Regions from separate parts of the Halalkalibacter oceani genome, predicted to be linked through region 1. Evidence: riboswitches for the same ligand, from Rfam matches in the RefSeq annotation. Region 1 holds a riboswitch; each other region holds the start of a gene.
What was found. A riboswitch is a leader RNA that binds a small molecule or an ion and turns the genes downstream of it on or off. The one in region 1 is predicted to bind cobalamin.
Positions count from the first base shown of each region.

Region 1 (6,522 bases):
ATCTGTATCGCGGCCGACAATATAGGAAAGCCGGAGACGGGCTTCCTCCAAATGATGAGCCTCGAGCGGCTTCCGCACCTCATCCGCCGCCTGCTTTAGCCCCTTTTCGGCAATCGTCGTTGAAATGAGCCACGCCTCCACAAGAAGTCCGGCGACCGGATGAAGCCAATACGCGCTCCAGACGAGCAGAGCGGATACGAAAACAACAACTGACAGGACAGCGACGAGCATCAGCAAGCCTTTTTGCTTTCGCGCCTTGCCGCGGTTCAGCCGGCGCTCTCCGATTGAAATCAGCTTTCCGAAGCCGACAACCGGATGAGGCAGCTGCCGCGGGTCGCCGACGAGGCGATCAATCAGCACCGCCAGCACAAGCGCTAACAGATGGAACGTCATCGTCTGTCACCGAGGCGGCGCTTGTAGCGCTGGAGTGTCTGCCGCATCCCTTCATAAACGAGCCGGGCGAGCTCTTTTCCTAACGGGGTGATCGTGCCGGCGTACGGAAACATTTCTCCGGCCTGCGAGGAAGCAATCATTACGCTGTCGGTTGAGGTGCCAGTCGCGATCGTGCCGCTGCTCCCGTCACGGATCTCCTCATCATGCAGCGCCTTCGCTTTCGCCTCGGTTGCGGTCATCAGCGCCTGAACATAGGCGGCCTCCGGAAGTTCGCCATCGATAAATACCCATATATTGATCGTTCCGACCGTTTTTGCGTAATCAGGAAGACGATGGGCGCGTGAAGCATCGACCGCATTGGACGTGCCGGCACTGATCATCACAAGCAGCGCAGGACTTTGCTTCTCCGAGCGGAGAATCGAGGCATCCTCTAAGCGCGCCGCGGTCATCATCGCCAGTGTATCCTCGTCATCTAAGCCATGCTCCGTCAAAAATGCGCGGTACTCCTCCTCCGGATCAACAGCGTGATAATCTTTGTCAACATGGCGGTTCACAAATGTATGATGCCAGCGGAAGCCGGCGCCAAGTACAGCGGACGACAATGTTTTCCATTTCGTCACGCTCGTCATTTTGATCCACTTGTCTGTATGTTCAATCGTAAGAGCGTCAAGCGCGGAAGCTGGCGCCTGCTCCCCATTGTCGGGAATAAGCGTAATTAACGGCCGCGGGACAGAGGGATGTTCCTTGCGCATGAGCGTTGTTTGATAGACGTTCGCCAGCTGGTCTTCTTTCAACACTTTATGCGGTGAATCGAGCGCGACCATTTCCCCCTCTTCCAAAAGCAATATCCGATCGCAGTAAAGGCTGGCCATATTCAAATCATGGAGCACTGTGACGACGGTTAATTGACGTGTTTCCGTCCACTCATGCAAGGCGTCGAGCAGCTGCATTTGATGGGAAAGGTCAAGATGGTTGGTCGGCTCATCAAGCAGAAGTATATCCGGTTCCTGCGCGAGAGCCCGTGCCAACAGCACCCGCTGCCGTTCGCCGCCGCTCAACTGCTGAAGCGGCGTGTCGCGGAACCTCCACGTATCCGTTTGCTTCATTGCAGCCCTGATCACCTCTTCATCCTGCTTCGTCGTCCGTTGCAACCAGCCTTTTTGATACGGATAGCGCCCTAAAGCGACGACCTCGGAAACAGAATACGAAAAAGCGGTTTCCGCCTGCTGCGGCAAAACGGCCATCTTTTTTGCCAGTTCCTTTGAGCTGTAAGCCGCCAGTGGTTTGCCATCGATCTCAATCCGTCCGTCAGCTGCAGGCAAACCGCCATTGATCGCTTTCAGCAGGCTCGTTTTTCCACTTCCGTTCGGCCCGATAATGCCGAATACTTCACCTTTGTTCACCGTAAACGTAAGCGAGCGGACGACATCCTTCGTCCCATATTGTACAGTGAGATCCTCACAAGTAATCATCGTCGTCTTCCTTTCTATTCACGCTTGTAATCTGCGCTGTCTCAGCAAAATAGCAGCAAATACCGGGGCGCCGACAATCGCGGTAATGACACCGATCGGCAGCTCCGTTGGCGCGATAATCGTCCGCGCGACCAGATCGGTCAGCGCGAGAAAGCCAGCGCCGACAAACATTGACAGCGGCAATAAGTGGCGATGATCAGGTCCCCAAAGCAAGCGTGTCAAATGGGGGATCACTAACCCGACAAAGCCGATCGTGCCGGAAACAGCGACTGCTCCACCCGTCAGCGTCGTCGCCCCAAGGAGTATGATCACTCTTCTGACGGCAATATTCACACCGAGCTGCCGCGCCGTTTCCTCTCCGAAGGCGAGCGCATTCAATTCCTTGCGGCAGAAAAACAGCAACAAAAAGCCGGTTAGAAAAAATGGCAGCATCAGCCAAATATAGCTCCAGCCTCTCATCGCCACGCTTCCCATCAGCCAGCTGATAATATGACGCAGCTCCTCGCCGGTCAAAGCGATCATCAAGGAAATAAACGCACCTAAAAACGAACTGAAAATAATCCCGGCCAAAATAATCGTTTCCGTCGCCATCGAACGCTGAACAAGCCTCGCGAACAGCATGACGAGAAACAGCGTCGCAAAGCCGGCCAGCACGCTAACCAACGGCAACGTAAAACGGCCGATTAACGGAAGCGAAAATGAAAAAAACAGCACAGCGACCGCACCGACCGCTGATCCTGACGATACGCCGAGCGTATAAGGGTCAGCGAGCGGATTCTTCAAAAAGCCTTGAAAGGCCGAGCCGGCGAGGGCGAGACTGGCGCCAACGAGCATGGCCAGCAAAGCGCGCGGAAAACGGATTTCCATCACGATATTGATAAACATCGGATCAATTGTCTGCTCCACCTGTAGAGAAAACACTTCCTGTAAAATGATTTGCACAACAGTGAGAAAGGGAAGCCGGACGCTTCCCCAACTGATGCTGACGATAAGTGCTCCGATACAAAAGAGCACGACAGAAGCATAAGCTATAACAAGATTATTCGCCAAATACCTCTGGATAAACTGCTTTCGCAAGACCCTCGACTCCTTCTGCCAGACGCGGACCTGAACGTGTCACCTCATCTGAAACTAAATCATAGATGCGATCATTGACAACCGCAGGAACATCCTGCCAGGCCGGGCGCTCTTTAATCTGCTCGGCGGCATTGTCGACATAATAGCCGTACGTCGTGACGATGACATCAGGCTGGAAAGCGACCGCTTCTTCTTCCGTATACGGAATCCAGCCCTCTTGCTCACCGGCGGCATTGATCGCATTGACGACCGTTAACATCTCATCAAGAAAGGTTCCTTTGCCAGTCGTGTACAACTCAGGCGCGGGCGACACTTCGACCCAGACTTTGCGCCGCTCTTCTTCGGCGATTGTACTCGCTTTTTCTTCCACTTCGGCAAACTTGGCCTGCATATCAGCGATTACTGTTTCGGCTTCTTCTCCGGCGTCAACTGCCTCGCCAATCATCCGGATCGTTTCATAGACCATGTCAATCGAAGCTGCATCATAAACAACGACAACGGGAATACCCGCGTTGCGAAGCTGATTCAGTCCTTCTTCGGAGCTGTGGGCATTTGAAGCGTGGGAAAGCACAAGATCAGGCCCAAGCGCGATCACCTTTTCCACGTCAAAATTCATATCACCGACGCTCTCAACCTCCAACACTTCCTCTGGATAATTGTCCCACTCTGTTCGTCCGACGACCGTTTCCCCTTTTCCTAAGGCAAAAATCGTTTCCGTAATGCTCGGCACAAGGGAAACGATGCGCTCTGGCTGTTCTTCGAGCACCACTTCATTTTCTAACGCATCTATAATGGTTTTAGGATAGCCGGATTCGCTTTCCTGCTCCCCCTCGGCAGTCTGTTCCGTTTCTGTTTCCACCGGTTCGACCGGCTGTTCCTCGGGCTGTCCGCCACAACCCGCCAGGACAACAGTCCACAGCAGCATTACGATCGTGACAGCGATCCATTTCGTTCTGTTCACACTCTTCCACTCCTTTTTTCTCTTCCCTTATCATAGAAAAACACTCCTCTATAAAGAGGAGTGCCGGGACAGTCAATAACGCGACCAGGCTTTTCATTTGAATGATAAGCCAGATCATTATTGCTTCCCCTTTTCCTCGAAGGTTTCACACATTCGTAAAGGCAGGTCTCCTGACTTATGCATGACAATTTCTTCCCCTTCCCATCTACAGCTTCAGACAGTGGGCTTCTAAAGAAATCTAGCATTTACAGTGGCGGGACCGTGTTGGACTTTCACCAACTTCCCTATTATCATCCAGGCTGGCCTGGACGACCTTTACGATTGCTATTCAATTTCAAATAAGTAATTCCATTATACATGAAAATGGACAGGCTCGCAGTTTTTTTCGATTCTCTTTTTAAACCACAAATTAAAGATTGACAATTCGTACAGTTCTGCGGTAAAGTGAGTACCAATTTCATATGTTGGAAGCTGGTACTTTGATTTTATCGAAGTTTAAAAGGGAATCCGGTGTTGAATCCGGAGCGGTCCCGCCACTGTAATAGAGGAGTTATCGTGATCACGTCACTGGCCAACGGCCGGGAAGACCACGATGATGATGATACTAGAGCCAGGAGACCTGCCAGCTTTAACAGCACTGTTTTTACCTACGGGAGATAGGGAGGTGTTCACGATATAACGACTGAATTGTGGATATTATTACCTTTTACCTGGTAATAATATCCTTTTTTGTTTGTATGAACGATGAATGTAGGAGGTTTGATTGATGAAAACAAGTAATTTAGGATACCCGCGGATCGGAAAAAGCCGCGAATGGAAGCGTACGCTCGAAGCCTTCTGGGCGAACACAATTACAGAAAAAGAATTTCATGCGCAAATGAAATCCCGACGTCTCGAGCATTTACAGGCGCAAAGCGAGAAAGGAATTGACCTCGTGCCGACAGGCGACTTTTCTTATTATGATCACGTGCTCGATACAGCAGCGATGTTTGGCCTTGTCCCAGAAAGATTCGCCTATGACGGCGGACCCGTGCCGCTGTCGACTTACTTTGCGATGGCGAGAGGCGAAAAAGGAGCACAAGCTTGCGAAATGACGAAATGGTTTGATACGAACTACCATTACATCGTACCGGAATTGGAACAGTGCGCCCCAAAGCTCGTTGATAACAAGCCGCTGCGTGACTTTTTAGAGGCGAAGCGCGAGCTCGGCCTTCATACGAAGCCGGTCATTCTCGGCCCATTCACGTTTGTCACATTGGCTAAGGGCTATCAGCCGGAACAGTTCGCCTCTCTCCTGCAGCGCTTTATCCCTGTTTATCAGCAAATGCTGCAGGAGCTGGCCGCAGCCGGGGCGACAATCGTTCAAATCGATGAGCCGGCTCTCGTCCTCGATATTACAAAAGAAGAGATGGCGCTCTTTACTGCGACCTATAAAGAAATCGCGCAACATGTGCCTGAGCTTGCTCTCATTTTGCAATCGTATTTTGAAGCTGTCACTCATTATCAAGAGCTGATTGCGTTGCCGGTCGCCGGATTCGGCCTTGATTTCGTCGACGGCCGCGAAGCCAATTTGGCCGCGATTCAGGCGTACGGCTTTCCGGCGGACAAAATTCTTGCCGCCGGTGTAATTGACGGCCGCAACATTTGGCGCAGCGACCTCGAAAAAAGCGTGGACCTGCTCAAACAGCTGAGCGACATCATCCCATTCGAACGCCAGATGATCCAGCCTTCGTCAAGCTTGCTGCACGTCCCGGTCAGCGTCCGCCAAGAAACAGAGCTCGACCCAACGATTAAGGCCTCTCTCGCCTTTTGCGATGAAAAGCTTGACGAGCTGACCTTGTTAAAGGACGTTATCAGCGGGGCAGCGAGCAAGGAAAAAATCGCAGCTCACCAGCAAAGCTACGACGAGCTCATTCGCTCTGATTGGCGTAAAAAGCAGGAGCCCGATGCCGTCCGCGCGAAACGAACAAGCTCCTTTCAAACGAGATATGAGCTGCAGCAACAGAAATGGCAGCTGCCACTGCTGCCGACAACGACGATTGGCAGTTTCCCGCAGACAAAGGAAATTCGCAACATCCGAGCCCAATGGCGAAAGAATGAATGTTCAACTGCCGACTATCAGGCCCGGATTCAGGCCGAAATTCAAAAATGGATTGCGATTCAGGAAGAGATCGGCCTCGACGTATTCGTTCACGGTGAGTTCGAGCGCAATGATATGGTTGAATTTTTCGGGGAGAAGCTTGCCGGATTTACGTTTTCTAAAAACGGCTGGGTGCAATCGTACGGATCACGCTGCGTCAAGCCGCCGATCATTTACGGCAATGTCGCGTACACGGGACCAATGACTGTCGAGGAAACCGTCTATGCGCAGTCGCTCACCTCTGCTCCGGTGAAAGGAATGCTGACAGGTCCGGTGACGATTTTGAACTGGTCATTTGTTCGAAATGACATCCCGAAGCAGGAGGTCGCTTTTCAAATTGCCGCGGCGCTGCTGCAAGAGGTCCAGGCATTGGAGCAAGCCGGTATTACGATGATTCAGGTCGATGAACCGGCATTGCGCGAAGGGCTTCCGCTCAAAAAAGCGAAGCGGAATGACTACTTGCACTGGGCGGTCGAAGC
Region 1 is NZ_JBEPKD010000001.1:586,750-593,271, forward strand. It holds gene cbiB (adenosylcobinamide-phosphate synthase CbiB) at 1-393, opposite strand, end outside; gene ABMB67_RS02935 (heme ABC transporter ATP-binding protein) at 390-1,865, opposite strand; gene ABMB67_RS02940 (FecCD family ABC transporter permease) at 1,884-2,942, opposite strand; gene ABMB67_RS02945 (ABC transporter substrate-binding protein) at 2,905-3,867, opposite strand; cobalamin riboswitch at 4,047-4,235, opposite strand; cobalamin riboswitch at 4,359-4,544, shown strand; gene metE (5-methyltetrahydropteroyltriglutamate--homocysteine S-methyltransferase) at 4,670-6,522, shown strand, end outside.

Region 2 (6,522 bases), on a different contig from region 1:
CAGTTCAGCACGTTCGAGCTTTTGCCGTTGATCAGCGCGGTCGAGGCATTCGGTGCCTCGACATCGTATAGCTTTCTTTTTTCCATCATCATCGATTCTCCCCTTTGTTCCAATTTAGCTGGAGCAGCTCTCACAATCCTCGACCGTCACCGAGGTCGAACGGACATAATAGGTCGTCTTCAACCCTTCCTGCCAGGCGAGCAGGTGAAGCTCAAGCAGCTCTTTTGCTTTCACCGTATTCGGCACATACAGATTAAAGGAAATCCCTTGATCGACATGACGCTGACGCCGTCCGTTCTGGCGGATGCTCCATTTTTGGTCGATCAGGTGAGCCTGCTTATAGAGCCAGGTCGTTTCCGCCGTCAAATCCGGTGCCACGACAGGGATTCGGTAATTTTTCTTTTCTTCAACATAAAACTTCGCAAAAATCGGATCAATCGAAGCAGTCGAGCCGGCAATGAGCGAGGTCGTCGCATTTGGCGCGACCGCCATCATATAGCCGTTACGCACGCCGTACTCTGCCACATCCTGCCGCAGCTCATTCCATTTTCCCGACGTGTAGTCCCTCTTCGCAAAATAGTCCCCCGTATGCCAGTCGGAGCCGGAAAACGCCGGATAGGCGCCCTTTTCCTTTGCCAACAGCAATGAGGCTTTCACGGTGTAATAATGAATTTGCTCATAAATCTCATCCGCATAGGCGACGGCTTCCTCGCTTTCCCAGCGAATTCCTTTCTTCGCCAGCAAATGATGCCAGCCGAACGTCCCCAGTCCGACCGCGCGGTATTTTTCATTCGTCAACTGCGCCTGTTTCACCTCAATCTGATTGAGGTCAATCACATTATCGAGCATCCGCACCTGAATCGTAATTAACCGTTCGAGCACATCATCTTCCACGGCATTGGCGAGCGAAATCGAGGACAGATTGCAGACGACAAAATCACCCGGCGTTTTCGTCGTAATGATTTTCCCGTCCTCCGTATGCTCTTCTTCAATGATCGTCGGGCTCATATTTTGCATAATTTCCGTACAAAGATTCGAGCCGTAGATCATGCCACGGTGCCGGTTCGGATTCATCCGGTTCACCGTATCGCGGTAAAACATAAACGGACTGCCCGTCTCAAGCTGCGAGAGCATGATCCGCTTCATGATCTCAATCGCCGGCACTTCCACGCGCGAAAGCGCCTCTTCCTCCAGACAGCGGCGGTAACGGTCGCGGAAGCTTCCCTCACCCTTTTTCTCGTCATAGCTGTCCTCCAGCGAAAAGCCCATCACCTGCCGTACTTCATGCGGGTCAAACAACGCCCAATTCTCACGCTTTTCTACCGCCTCCATAAATAAATCAGGAACGGAAACAGCGGTGAACAAGTCATGCGTCCGCTGTCGTTCATCACCGTTGTTCAGCTTCGCATCAAGAAAGGAAAAAATATCGCGGTGCCACACATCCAAATAAACGGCAATCGCCCCCTGGCGCTGGCCAAGCTGGTCAACGCTGACCGCGACGTTGTTCAATTGCTTCATCCATGGCAGCACACCGGAGGAGACTCCTTTAAAGCCGCGGATCGAAGACCCTTTTGCCCGGATTTTGCCAAGGTAGATTCCAAGTCCACCGCCATTTTTGCTGACGGTCGCCGCATCGGTGCAGCTGTCGAAAATCGCTCGAAGATCATCCTCGACCGTATCAATAAAGCAGCTTGATAATTGCCCTCCCTTCTTTCCGGCGTTCGCCAATGTCGGCGTTGCCGTCGTCATATATAAATGAGAGAGCGCCCAATAGCTTTCCTTCACCAGCTCAAGGCGACGTTCGCGCGGTTCCTTGACCATCAGCAGCATTGCGATCACCATGAAGCGCTCCTGCGGCAGCTCCTGAAGCGTTCCATCATAGCTTCTCGTCAAATAACGGTCAGCCAATGTCTTAATTCCAATGTATGTAAAGCGCTGATCCTGAGAAAGGTCCAGCACGCCGGCCAGCTCAGCGAGTTCCTGTGACGAATAGCTCGCCAGCCGCTCATCGTACAGGCCGTCCGCGATTAATCGACCGACCTGGGCCGGGAATGTCGAAGCCCATTGCTCCACTGCTGTGCCACGCAAGCCTGTGACTTGCTCATAAATCGAGTACAGATAGCATTGCGCCGCGACATATGTCCAATCCGGCTCATCAACATCGAGATGATTCAACGCTTCAAGCGCCCGCTTTTCCCAGGAAATGTCTTTATCCATTTTCTCCAGCCACTCGGCGATCGGTAAATCGCTAAATCGACTGATTAGCTCGTCTATCCCATATCGTTCCACTGTTCCTGCTTTGCTCATCTTCCATCACTCCTTCAAAAATTTCGAGGCCATCGAATTCCATCAAAAAACGCCCTTTCTCGGGCTGAGAAAGGGCGTAAAACGGCAGATTGAGAGTGTAATGTTCAGCTTTAGGCATGGAATATCCTTGAACATTCCACCGCTTTAAAAGCTGTGCCGTCTCACTTCTCAGTCCCCGAAGATAGCTGACTTTGGAAAAAGTGGCAGGTCTCCTGACTCGTGCTTCGTCCTACAATGAGCCTTCCCATACAAGAGCGATCTACCTGCTTGCACAGTGGTTTTCTCATTTCGTCACACTTACAGTTGCGGGGACAGTTCTGGATTTTCACCAGATTCCCTATTAAGCCGTATATGGCGCCATTTATCCACATCAATATATAGTTGTCATCCTCGCGACCAATCACGATATATTGTATATAGTAATGGATTTCTGTCTGAGTTGCAAGATTTGTTTTTGAAGAATGATAGGAAAGGATGAGGGCAGGGTCAGCCAACTTGCTCCAGAACATCTTTCAGACTGCCTGATCCCACCGAGGACAAATGCTGTGAAAAATATCCCTCAACCCGGCCTTCATAAAGGAAAACAGCCTGCTTGCAAGCTGCTAAGTCATCAGGTTTTACAAAGCAGGGAAGCTTCCCACCGACAGAAATTCCGCCTCTCTGCAATACCGTCGCAACAAATTCCGAGCAGAAAAAAGCATACGGCCGCTTGATTTCCTTCGCAAACAAAACGCCAAAAAGTCCGAGGAAGTTATACGTATAGCTTGTCTGCTGCGTCTCGATTTCCCGGACGTAGGACAGCATTTTTTGATAGCTTTCCTCCGTTACAGAGCAGCGATAAATCGCGCAATACGCTTCTCCGAAAAAACGGTCTCTCATATTCTCCTTTACAAATCCACCGATGAAAGGATTATTCATTCGTTTCCGTCCAAAGCTGCAGGTCATCTCCAGTTCTTTGTCAAAAGACAGGGACGCATGGTTCAAGCGCTTTTTTGTAAACAACCTGATCATCCTTGTAAAAACCGTTCCGGTATCGGTAAGTATAATATAAACATCCATCCTCTCGCCTCCATCTTCTGACGCAGCTAAAGCAGCATCTTTCTTTATAGATCATCCTATAAATTTGAAGATGGAAAAACGCTCCGAGGTTGCAAATCCTATCCGTCTTAAGGCTGATTATTTGCACACGATTAGGGCTCCCTTTGCCCGCCCTCTCTTCCTCATCCCTCAGCTTCAATCACAACCGCTGTCCCGTAGGCGATAATTTCTGCAGCTGCACTCATCAATGTAGCCGACTGCAGTCTCATGCCGACAACCGCATTGGCTCCTTTCGCTTCAGCCTCTTCGACCATCCGATGGATCGCCAGCTTTCTCGCTTCCGCCATCATGTCAGAATATCCCTTTATTTCTCCGCCGACAATTCCTTTTAAAGCCGCTGTAATATCCCGTCCAATATGCTTCGTCTGGATCGTGCTTCCTTTGACATAGCCCTTTACCTCTGTTATTTCATAGCCGGCCACCTGCTCAGTAGTCACTATCATCCTAATCGATTTCCTCCTTTTTTTCGATGCGCCTTTCTCTGATGAGAATCAGCAGCAAGACGACCAATGAAATCACGTAAATGTTTGGTTATCCGTAATATAGAATTTTTACTAACTAACTTCTAGGAAAGACTGAAATAAGACACTTACAAAACAAGACCCTGTGAAAGCCTTGTTGATCTATTTTTGATAGTACTGGATTCCCAATTCACAATTGCTTTGTTCGGAATAAAATACCGATCTTTTCATCTGTAATGTTCAACAGCCAGTTTCCCTTCTTATGTTGTATAGACTTATGGTTGGTGGAGTGACCTTTAACCGGCGGGCTACCCCACTAGAGTCAATCCAGTAAGTACATTGGTCAGCAATGAGTACCAACGAGAGATATCATGAAAGCGATCGGTCATATGCAAGAGAGTACAACGGAAATTTATTTGCAGAGTTAAGTTAAAAAGAGCCAGCAACAATGGATAGAAACTTTTCCTGATATTTGAACTATTCCACCTTACTTTCTTGCGAAATTTGAAGATGGAGATTCCAAAGAACACTAGCGCAACCGATAGTTATGGATTAGGCTATCCCCTAGAAGTCTTATCGCTTCATTTTTAAGATTCTTTTGAAGCGATTGCATAGGGAGTCGTCTGTCGGGAAAAGCTAAAGACTAAAAATATGAATGCTTATAGCCAACTTTACACACTCATATCCCCCATCTCTACACCAAGCTGCTCGCCCAATCCCTGCAGAACAAGAGCATTCTCATGCAGCTGGAAGTTGGAGACATTCCGCATCACCTTAAACACCGCTTCCAGGTAAGATTCCAACATTACCCCCAATGAACCCGCCGGAAACTGCATCTGTACAGCCTCTTCTGTGTTATTGATTTCAAGGGTGATATAAGGTTTCTTTCCCTCTGCCAAATGTGCTATCAATTCATTCATCATCTCTTTCGAAAGAAAGAAATTTTCCTCCGCGACGCCGTCTTCCAACGTTATCTTCTTAAACGCAGATGGATCGACATGGAGGTTTATTCCACCGTCTGGGTTGAAGCTTAGTTCAATCGTTAAAGAAGGTGAAGAAAAGTCGTCAGCACTGCTGTCTGATGAATCATTACGGCCTGTGTTCCCGGTACCAGAAGGTGTATACAATTGGAACCGATTGGAATGGGTCTCAACCGTATTGCCTGCCCGATCCTCGCTTGAATGTGCAAATACCAATCACCATCTACACCACTTTTTGTCAATATCTCTCCATCTACAAATGAAGTCCAGCCTGATGTAGGGGCTGTTGTATTGGGTGACCATAAATACCTTATAGATGTTGGGTCTTGACCACTAGCATCATCCGACACATTCACTGCTGTCCGTGCCGATGCTGACCCTCTCTCCGTTCCATTTGTACCAAAAGTAACTGTCGGTTCAGATTTGTCAATGTGAATCGCAATGGATGAGTCAAGTGTATTGCCCGCTTTGTCGGTGACCGCAAACACTAGCATATGCTCCCCTTCAGCACTTATAGTAATCGGATCTCCATTTTGATAGGCTTGAGGGGCTCCACCATTCAATGTATAGGTGATATGGTCAATGCCACTTACACCTGTCTTCGCATCGATGCTTGCCGTCACACTCAAGTTTGTCCAGTCGCCGCTCGTGTACCAGCTCAAGTGTTGGGGTGAGCTTTAATCCACTTGAGCTGACCTTAACGATACGTTGCACAGTTGTTTCGTTGCCTGCGATATCCATGGCTTTCAACACAAGCGAATAGGAACCGTCCTCCTTCAGTTTGATCGGTGAGTCATACGGACTCCAGGTGACGCCACCATCCAATGAGTATACGAAGGAAAAAATCCCTGAATCATCATACACAATCGCCGTGACTGTCACTTCCTGGTTTGACCAAGTGTCAGCCACATAAGTTTGGCCGTAGGCCCTCTTCATCCCGATATCAATGGTCGGCGAAATGCCATCGATCATTATTCCGCTTGTATCGCTCACAGGCAGTTGCAGCGAAGCATCCATCCCGTTAGCAAGGATGCGAGCAAGCTCCGGGAGTATGATCGCTCCAACCTCAATGCCACTCGAATCACTTATCCCCTCTTCGATCACATACTCAAATTGAAGCTGATTCGTTTCCGGCTGTGTTGTATAGCTTGCCAAATAAGTATTTCCGTCGATCAAAACCGGCAAAGTCGGGGTGCCGTCCACCGTAACAGGCGTGTCATAGACTGCAGTAAACTTCAATGTATCCCCAATCCCATACTTCCCATCTGGTATGACCAGTTCAGTTATTTTCGAGGGTACCTTGATGGTTACTTCATATCTACCCACAAATTCTGTCTGATTCGAATAAACGTCCAGCGCAAAGAGATTGTCTCCCGCACCGACTTTTTTCGTAACCGACCCTTCCATCTTCTCCCCATTGATCCAAACCTCTGCGGCAGAATGAACAGGAGGCGCATCAAAGACCACCTCTTCGACTGCCTGATCAAAGGTCACCGTATACGAATGGTTCCCTTGGTCAAACGCTGCATCCCACATCGCAGTTGCAGTTCCTTGGGCATCCTCTATCGTTAAAGCAGACAAGTGATTGGCGGTAAAGTCTGCAATTAGCCGGGGATAAGACTCCCCATCGATCATCGTCCAAGTATCAGCAAAATCCAGATGTCCATAAGTGGATT
Region 2 is NZ_JBEPKD010000032.1:10,569-17,090, reverse strand. It holds gene ABMB67_RS21215 (ribonucleotide-diphosphate reductase subunit beta) at 1-92, opposite strand, end outside; gene ABMB67_RS21210 (ribonucleoside-diphosphate reductase subunit alpha) at 115-2,307, opposite strand; cobalamin riboswitch at 2,493-2,683, opposite strand; gene ABMB67_RS21205 (hypothetical protein) at 2,794-3,366, opposite strand; gene ABMB67_RS21200 (YbjQ family protein) at 3,528-3,848, opposite strand; gene ABMB67_RS21195 (hypothetical protein) at 4,538-5,062, opposite strand; partial or broken gene ABMB67_RS23485 (hypothetical protein) at 5,362-5,469, opposite strand; gene ABMB67_RS21190 (OmpL47-type beta-barrel domain-containing protein) at 5,426-6,481, opposite strand.
Region 2: another riboswitch for cobalamin. It lies ahead of ABMB67_RS21210 (ribonucleoside-diphosphate reductase subunit alpha); the one in region 1 lies ahead of metE (5-methyltetrahydropteroyltriglutamate--homocysteine S-methyltransferase).

Region 3 (6,522 bases), on a different contig from region 1:
TCTAGTCTAGCAGTTACACCGTCCTCACCACCCGATCAGTCAAGCTCAAGCTCCACATTGGCTAAAATGTCGCTTCTCAGTTCTTGCAAATCAGGATTTTGTTCAACCGCCCGCTTTTCTTCTTCATCGTGTTGGCTTAAATCAAATTTCCCCTCGTGGGCGGAGGCGATACCGTATTGCCCCCAGCTTTCCGTCCATCCGAGGAACAGCAAATACTCAGCGCCCTTTTTCATGCCGGTATAGTCGCCGTAATAGATTTCAGTAACGCCTGGCGCCCATCCGTTATCGACAATATAATATGGTTCACGTATCGTGATCGTAGAACCTTCCAAACTTTCGTCACCCTTGATCACTTTTTGTATGAAAATATCGCTCAAATGGTGGCTGCTGGGGGTAGGTAATCCATCTTCATAGTAAACGACGTTTTCCGGCTCACCATTCAGGACGGCGACGACCGCTAAATCGCTGCCTTCCAGTCGTTCTTCGTAATTCTCAAATGTTTCCATCATGCCGAATTGTAGCGGAGCCGTTTTAACGACTGTCGCATCGGCGACCACGTAAACCGTCGCTGCGAGTAGAGCAACAATTGCTGAAATTATGATTGTTTTTTTCCTGTTCATCTCTATGACTCCTTTATGAGGAATGGCTTCTAGTATTTTTGGAATTGGAAAAAGAATCCTACTCTCATTATCTTTTTAAAAGCTGTGTTGTCAATGAGAAAATGTCCTTCTCCACTAGTTGAAATCGCCGATTATCCGGTTTATCACAGTGAATCTCTCGTAAGCTGTGAAACAAGGAATGCAGGAAAAAATAGTTGACTTCTATCAGATTGTTACGTACTGTAAAAGAAACATGAAATTGCATATGTTTGGGAAAAGGTGAAAGTCATCGTTGACTTTCTAAAAGGGAAGTTCGGTGAAAAGCCGACGCGGTCCCGCCACTGTAAAAGGAGTGCTGTATGCACGAGCCACTGTCCATCGGACGGGAAGGAGCAGCAGCGTAAGACCTTGAGCCAGGAGACCTGCCTTTTCCAACGACACTGATTGACCTACGGGAGATGGGGAGGTGTTAGAGCAGGAGACGACAGTGCTGTCTCTGCTGGATTCCTTTTCAGATGATGATAAAAAAGGACTAGCCTCTAACCCTTTTGCGGGTGGAGGCTTTTTTTATTGCCCCGCTTTCCCCGAAGGTCAAAAAGGAGGACATCCGATGGGAGCGAAAGGAAAGCTTTTATTGATCGGCTTCGGGCCGGGCCACGAGCAGCATATGACAGGCCGGGCGAGGGAAGCGATCGCTGAAAGTGATTCAATTATCGGCTACAACACGTACGTGGATTTGGTTAAACCGTTGCTGACGGATCAAGCGATTATCCGGACCGGAATGACGGAGGAAGTGAGCCGGGCACAGGAAGCCGTGCGTCAGGCGGAAGAGGGAAAGACGGTTGCGGTTATTTCAAGCGGGGATGCCGGCGTCTACGGCATGGCCGGTCTCGTCTATGAGGTGTTAATTGAAAAAGGCTGGACGGAGCAGGATGGGGTCGAGGTTGAAATTATTCCCGGGATTTCGGCGATTAACTCCTGCGCCTCGCTGCTCGGCGCGCCGATCATGCATGATGCCTGCACGATCAGCCTCAGTGACCATCTGACGCCATGGGAGCTGATTAAAGCCAGACTTGACGCCGCCGGCAAGGCTGATTTTGTGATTGCGCTCTACAATCCGAAAAGCGGGCGGCGGACGAGACAGATTGAAGAGGCGCAGCGGATTTTGCTGCAATACCGTTCTGCCGAGACGCCTGTTGGACTTGTCAAAAGCGCCTATCGCGAGCGTCAGCATATCGTGATGACAACGCTCGGCGAGATGCTTGAGCATGAGATCGGGATGCTGACGACGGTCATCATCGGCAATGGATCGACGTTTATGTACGACGGCAAGATGATCACGCCGCGCGGCTATCAGAAAAAATATACGCTTGGAGAAGCGAAGCAGGCTCTGCGGCCGCATCAGCGCTTAAAGCCGGAGCACGAGCCGTGGGCGCTTCATCAAGGTGAAGAGGAAGTTGAACCGGCTTCATCTTCGCTTCAAGAGCTTGCCGAGGAAGCAGGACCCGAACCGGCGCGGGGATCGCTGCGCGAGCTGGCAGAAGAAGCGCTTTCGCTCCTGCACGGCGAGGAAAGCAGCGGGAAAGGCGACGTTGAGCCGGCGCCGGAAAGTCTGTTCAGGCAGGAGACGGTGTTTGAATTTGCGCTCTCGCCAGGTCTTGCCAACAAAAAATTCAGTGCGGCGCAAATGCAGCTGATTGGCGAGGTAGTTGGCGATAAAGGCGAGATTGAATATACGCCCGATCATCAAATGAAGGTGACGATGAAAACGGGGGACGCGGCACAGGTGACGGCCGAGCTTGAGCGGGAGGGGCTGCTGCTGCATCCAGTCGGCGATGTTGTCACGATCAAGGCGTGTGACTTTTGTGACGGTGACAAGGGCGAATCATTGCCGCAGCTTGATGAGATCTTTCGCTCAATTGGCGGCGAGCCCGTGCCGAAGCGGCTGACGATCGGCTTCAACGGCTGCGGAATGGCGTGCTACGGCGCGCCGACGAACGATATCGGCATCATCTACCGCAAAAAAGCATTTGATTTGTTTTTAGGGGCGAAAACGACAGGGAGAAACGCCCATGTCGGCCAGCTCGTCGCCGAAGGAATGAGCAAGGAGCAGCTCGTCGCAACAGTCGTCAAGGTTGTCCGCGATTTCCAGCAGCGCGGCATGCCGAATGAACGGTTTCACAAGTTTTTTAAACGGGTCCAGGTCGTTGCCGGTTATCAGTACCGTGACGTGCCGGAGCCGATCGCCGTTGACAATGTGTGCGGCGATTAACAAAAGGAGGAGAAAAGATGGAAGCTGTATTATTTATCGGCCATGGGAGCCGAAAGCCGGAGGGAAACGAGCAGCTGCTGGAGTTCGTCAATGGGATGAAGCACCAGGTCAAGGCTGATATTGTCGAAACCTGTTTTCTGGAATTTGCCGAGCCGTCGATTGCCGCTGGAATTGAAGCGTGCGTGAAGCAGGGGGCGACGAAGGTCGCGCTCGTGCCGATGATGTTCTTCTCGGCCGGGCATGCGAAAATCCACATTCCGGCGGACATGGACAAGGCGCGGCAGAAGTTTCCGCTCGTCTCTTTTACATATGGCCGGCCGATCGGGTCGCATCCGGGCGTGATTGATATTTTAGCCGACAGGTTGAAAGAAGCCGGCTGGCAGGCGAAGGAAGGGAGCAGCCTCGTAATCGTCGGACGCGGAAGCAGTGACGGTGATGCGAACAGTGAGCTGTACAAAATTTCGCGCCTGCTTAGTGAACGGCTGAATATGACCGATGTCCAGCTGTCGTTTATCGGCGTCACTTCACCGACGGTGGAACAAGCTGTCGAACGCTCTTTAAAGCTCGGCGCAAGCTCGGTTTGCCTGCTTCCTTACTTCTTTTTCAGCGGCGTGCTGATGGACCGGATGGAGGAGAAGCTTGACGGCTTCAAGCGAAGCTATCCGGACGCATCGTTTCTGATGACGAAGTTTTTTGGCTTCCATCCGCTGCTGGCGACGATTTTCAAGGAAAGAGCCGAGGAAGCATTACAAGGATTGGCCGCGTTAAACTGCGATAACTGTCAGTACCGTTTATTCGCGAAGGAGCATCTTGAGCTTGACCACAACCACGATCATCATCACCACCATCATCATTAAAACGTATTTGCTTTCATAGGTGGATGCGGGTCTTGCAAAACAAATCTGCAAAAGAGAGGTGAAAGCGGATGATCTTTATTATGGCCGGAACGAGTGATGCGCGCGAAGTGGCCATCGCCTTAAAGGATGCGGGCTATCCGTTATTGGCGAGCGTCGTGACGGAGAGCGGGGCGGCAAGCATCAGCGAGGCCGGAATTCCGGTGCGCGTCGGCCGCCTGACGATCGCGGAAATGACGGCGCTTTTGCAGGAAAAGCACATTTCTCTCCTTGTCGATGCGACCCATCCTTTTGCCGAGGAGGCTTCAAAAAATGCGCACGCGGCCGCGGAACAGGCAGGCATTCCTTATGTCCGGTTTGAGCGGCAGGCGAGCAAGATTGCCGAGGATGAGCGGATCAGCTTCGTTGCGGACTACGCCGAGGCAGCTGAGCTTGCGAGTCAGCATAAAGGGGTCGTTATGCTGACGACCGGCAGCAAGACGCTCGCTGTCTTTGCGGACAAGCTGCTCGGGCTGCCTGACCTGCGGATGATCGCGCGGATGCTGCCGCGCAAGGACAATATGGAGCGCTGTGAACAACTGGGCATTGAGCAAAAAAACATCGTCGCGATGCAGGGTCCTTTTTCAAAGGAGCTTAACAAGGCGCTTTATCGCCAGTTCGGCGTCACCCTCGTCATCACGAAGGAAAGCGGCAAGGTCGGCTCGGTCGATGAGAAGCTGGAAGCCGCCAGGGAGCTTGGCTTGGAGGTGATCGTTATCGAGCGACCGAAGCAGGATGTCCACGATCTCGTTCATACGAAGGAAGATGTTGTAGCAACAGTCACTAAGCTGATGGAGGGAAAATAAATGGATTTCAAAACAGAATTTAAACCGTTGACCGTACAACCGCAGGAGATTGAAGGAAAGAGCTTTCAGATGATTACCGAGGAGCTTGGCGAGCATTCCTTTACCGACGAGCAATACCCCGTCGTCCAGCGGGTGATCCACGCCTCGGCCGATTTCGAGCTTGGGCGAAGCGTGCTCTTTCATCCTGACGCAGTACGCGCCGGCGTGGCGGCGATCCGTTCTGGCTGCAAGGTAATCGCCGATGTGCAAATGATTCAAAGCGGCATCAGCAAGCCGCGGATCGAAAAGTTTGGCGGAAGCGTTCACGTTCATATTTCCGATCCCGATGTGATCGAGGAAGCGAAGCGGCTCAACACGACGAGAGCAATCGTGGCGACGCGCAAGGCGGTCAAGCTGGCGGAGGGCGGCATTTTCGCAATTGGAAACGCGCCGACCGCGCTGCTTGAATTGATTCGCCTTGTGAAAAACGGGGAAGCAAAGCCGGCGCTGATCGTCGGAATGCCGGTCGGCTTTGTCTCGGCGGCCGAATCGAAGGAGGAGCTGGCGAAGCTTGATCTGCCGTTTATTACGAACGTTGGCAGAAAAGGCGGCAGTCCGGTAACCGTGGCCGCGATCAACGCGATTTCCTTAATGGCGGAGCAGCAAGGCTGAAAAGATGGCAAGCGGGCAAAAGGAAACAAAGCAGCTGCGGCATGGCTATACGACAGGCTCCAACGCAACGGCGGCGACGAAGGCGGCGCTTCTTAGTTTGATTACGCAAAAAGCGGTTAACGAAGCGACGATCAAGCTGCCGAACAAAGAAATTGTCACCTTTCAAATGGAGTCTGTTCAATTTACCGAGCAGTATGCCGAGGCGGCGATCATTAAAGATGGCGGCGACGATCCCGATGCGACACACGGTGCGCGAATCGTGTCGCGTGTCGCCTGGGAGAGCGCGCCTGGCATTAAGCTTGATGGCGGCGTCGGCGTCGGCCGGGTAACGAAGCCGGGGCTACCGGTGGCGGTCGGGGAAGCGGCGATTAACCCTGTGCCGCGCCGGATGCTGTTTGAGGTTGCAGAGGACGTGCTGGAGGAGACCGGCGTCGAGCGGGGCATTTCGATCATCATTTCCGTGCCGGATGGAGAGGAAATCGCCAAGAAAACGTTAAACAGCCGGCTCGGCATTATCGGCGGCATTTCGATTCTCGGTACGAGGGGAACGGTCGTGCCGTTTTCGACTTCGGCGTTTCGCGCAAGCATCGCCCAGGCGCTGCAGGTCGCCAAAGAAAGCGGCTGCGAGCATGTCATCTGCTCGACGGGCGGACGGAGTGAAAAATATGCGATGGAGCTTTTCCCGGATGCCCCGGAAGAAGCGTTTATCGAAATGGGTGATTTTGTCGGCTTTACGTTAAAGCAGTGCAAGGCGAAACGGATGAAGCAGGTGACCCTCGTCGGGATGATGGGGAAATTTTCAAAAGTAGCCCAGGGCGTGATGATGGTCCATTCGAAAAGCGCTCCGGTCAGCTTTGAATTTCTCGCCAAGGTCGCCGTGGAAAGTGGAGTCCCGCCGGAGCTTCAGCAGGAGATTTTGCAGGCGAATACCGCCTCTCAGGTCGGGACGATGCTCGATGAGGCAGGCTATGCTGACTTCTTTCAGCGCTTGTGCCGCTATGCATCAGAGGCCGGGTTGCAGGAAGTGAACGGCGGGCTGACGATTGAAACGATTTTGTTGACGATGAAAAATGAGCTATTAGGAAGGGAGGCGGTGAGATGGCCGCGACAATGAAGGTCATTGGCATGAGTGAGCAGGGCCCGGCTGCCTGGCCGGCGCTCTATCAGCAATGGGTAGACGAAAGCGAGCGGCTCGTCGGCGGCGAGCGCCAGCTGGCGTTCTTTCCCGGTTATCAGGGGGAGAAAATTGGACTGAAAGGCGGTTTGAAGGCGACGGTTGAACGCCTGCTCGAAACCGACAA
Region 3 is NZ_JBEPKD010000017.1:56,656-63,177, forward strand. It holds gene ABMB67_RS16515 (hypothetical protein) at 36-620, opposite strand; cobalamin riboswitch at 860-1,043, shown strand; gene cobJ (precorrin-3B C(17)-methyltransferase) at 1,210-2,871, shown strand; gene ABMB67_RS16525 (sirohydrochlorin chelatase) at 2,889-3,728, shown strand; gene cobK (precorrin-6A reductase) at 3,797-4,570, shown strand; gene ABMB67_RS16535 (precorrin-8X methylmutase) at 4,571-5,221, shown strand; gene ABMB67_RS16540 (cobalt-precorrin-5B (C(1))-methyltransferase) at 5,226-6,335, shown strand; gene cbiE (precorrin-6y C5,15-methyltransferase (decarboxylating) subunit CbiE) at 6,320-6,522, shown strand, end outside.
Region 3: another riboswitch for cobalamin. It lies ahead of cobJ (precorrin-3B C(17)-methyltransferase); the one in region 1 lies ahead of metE (5-methyltetrahydropteroyltriglutamate--homocysteine S-methyltransferase).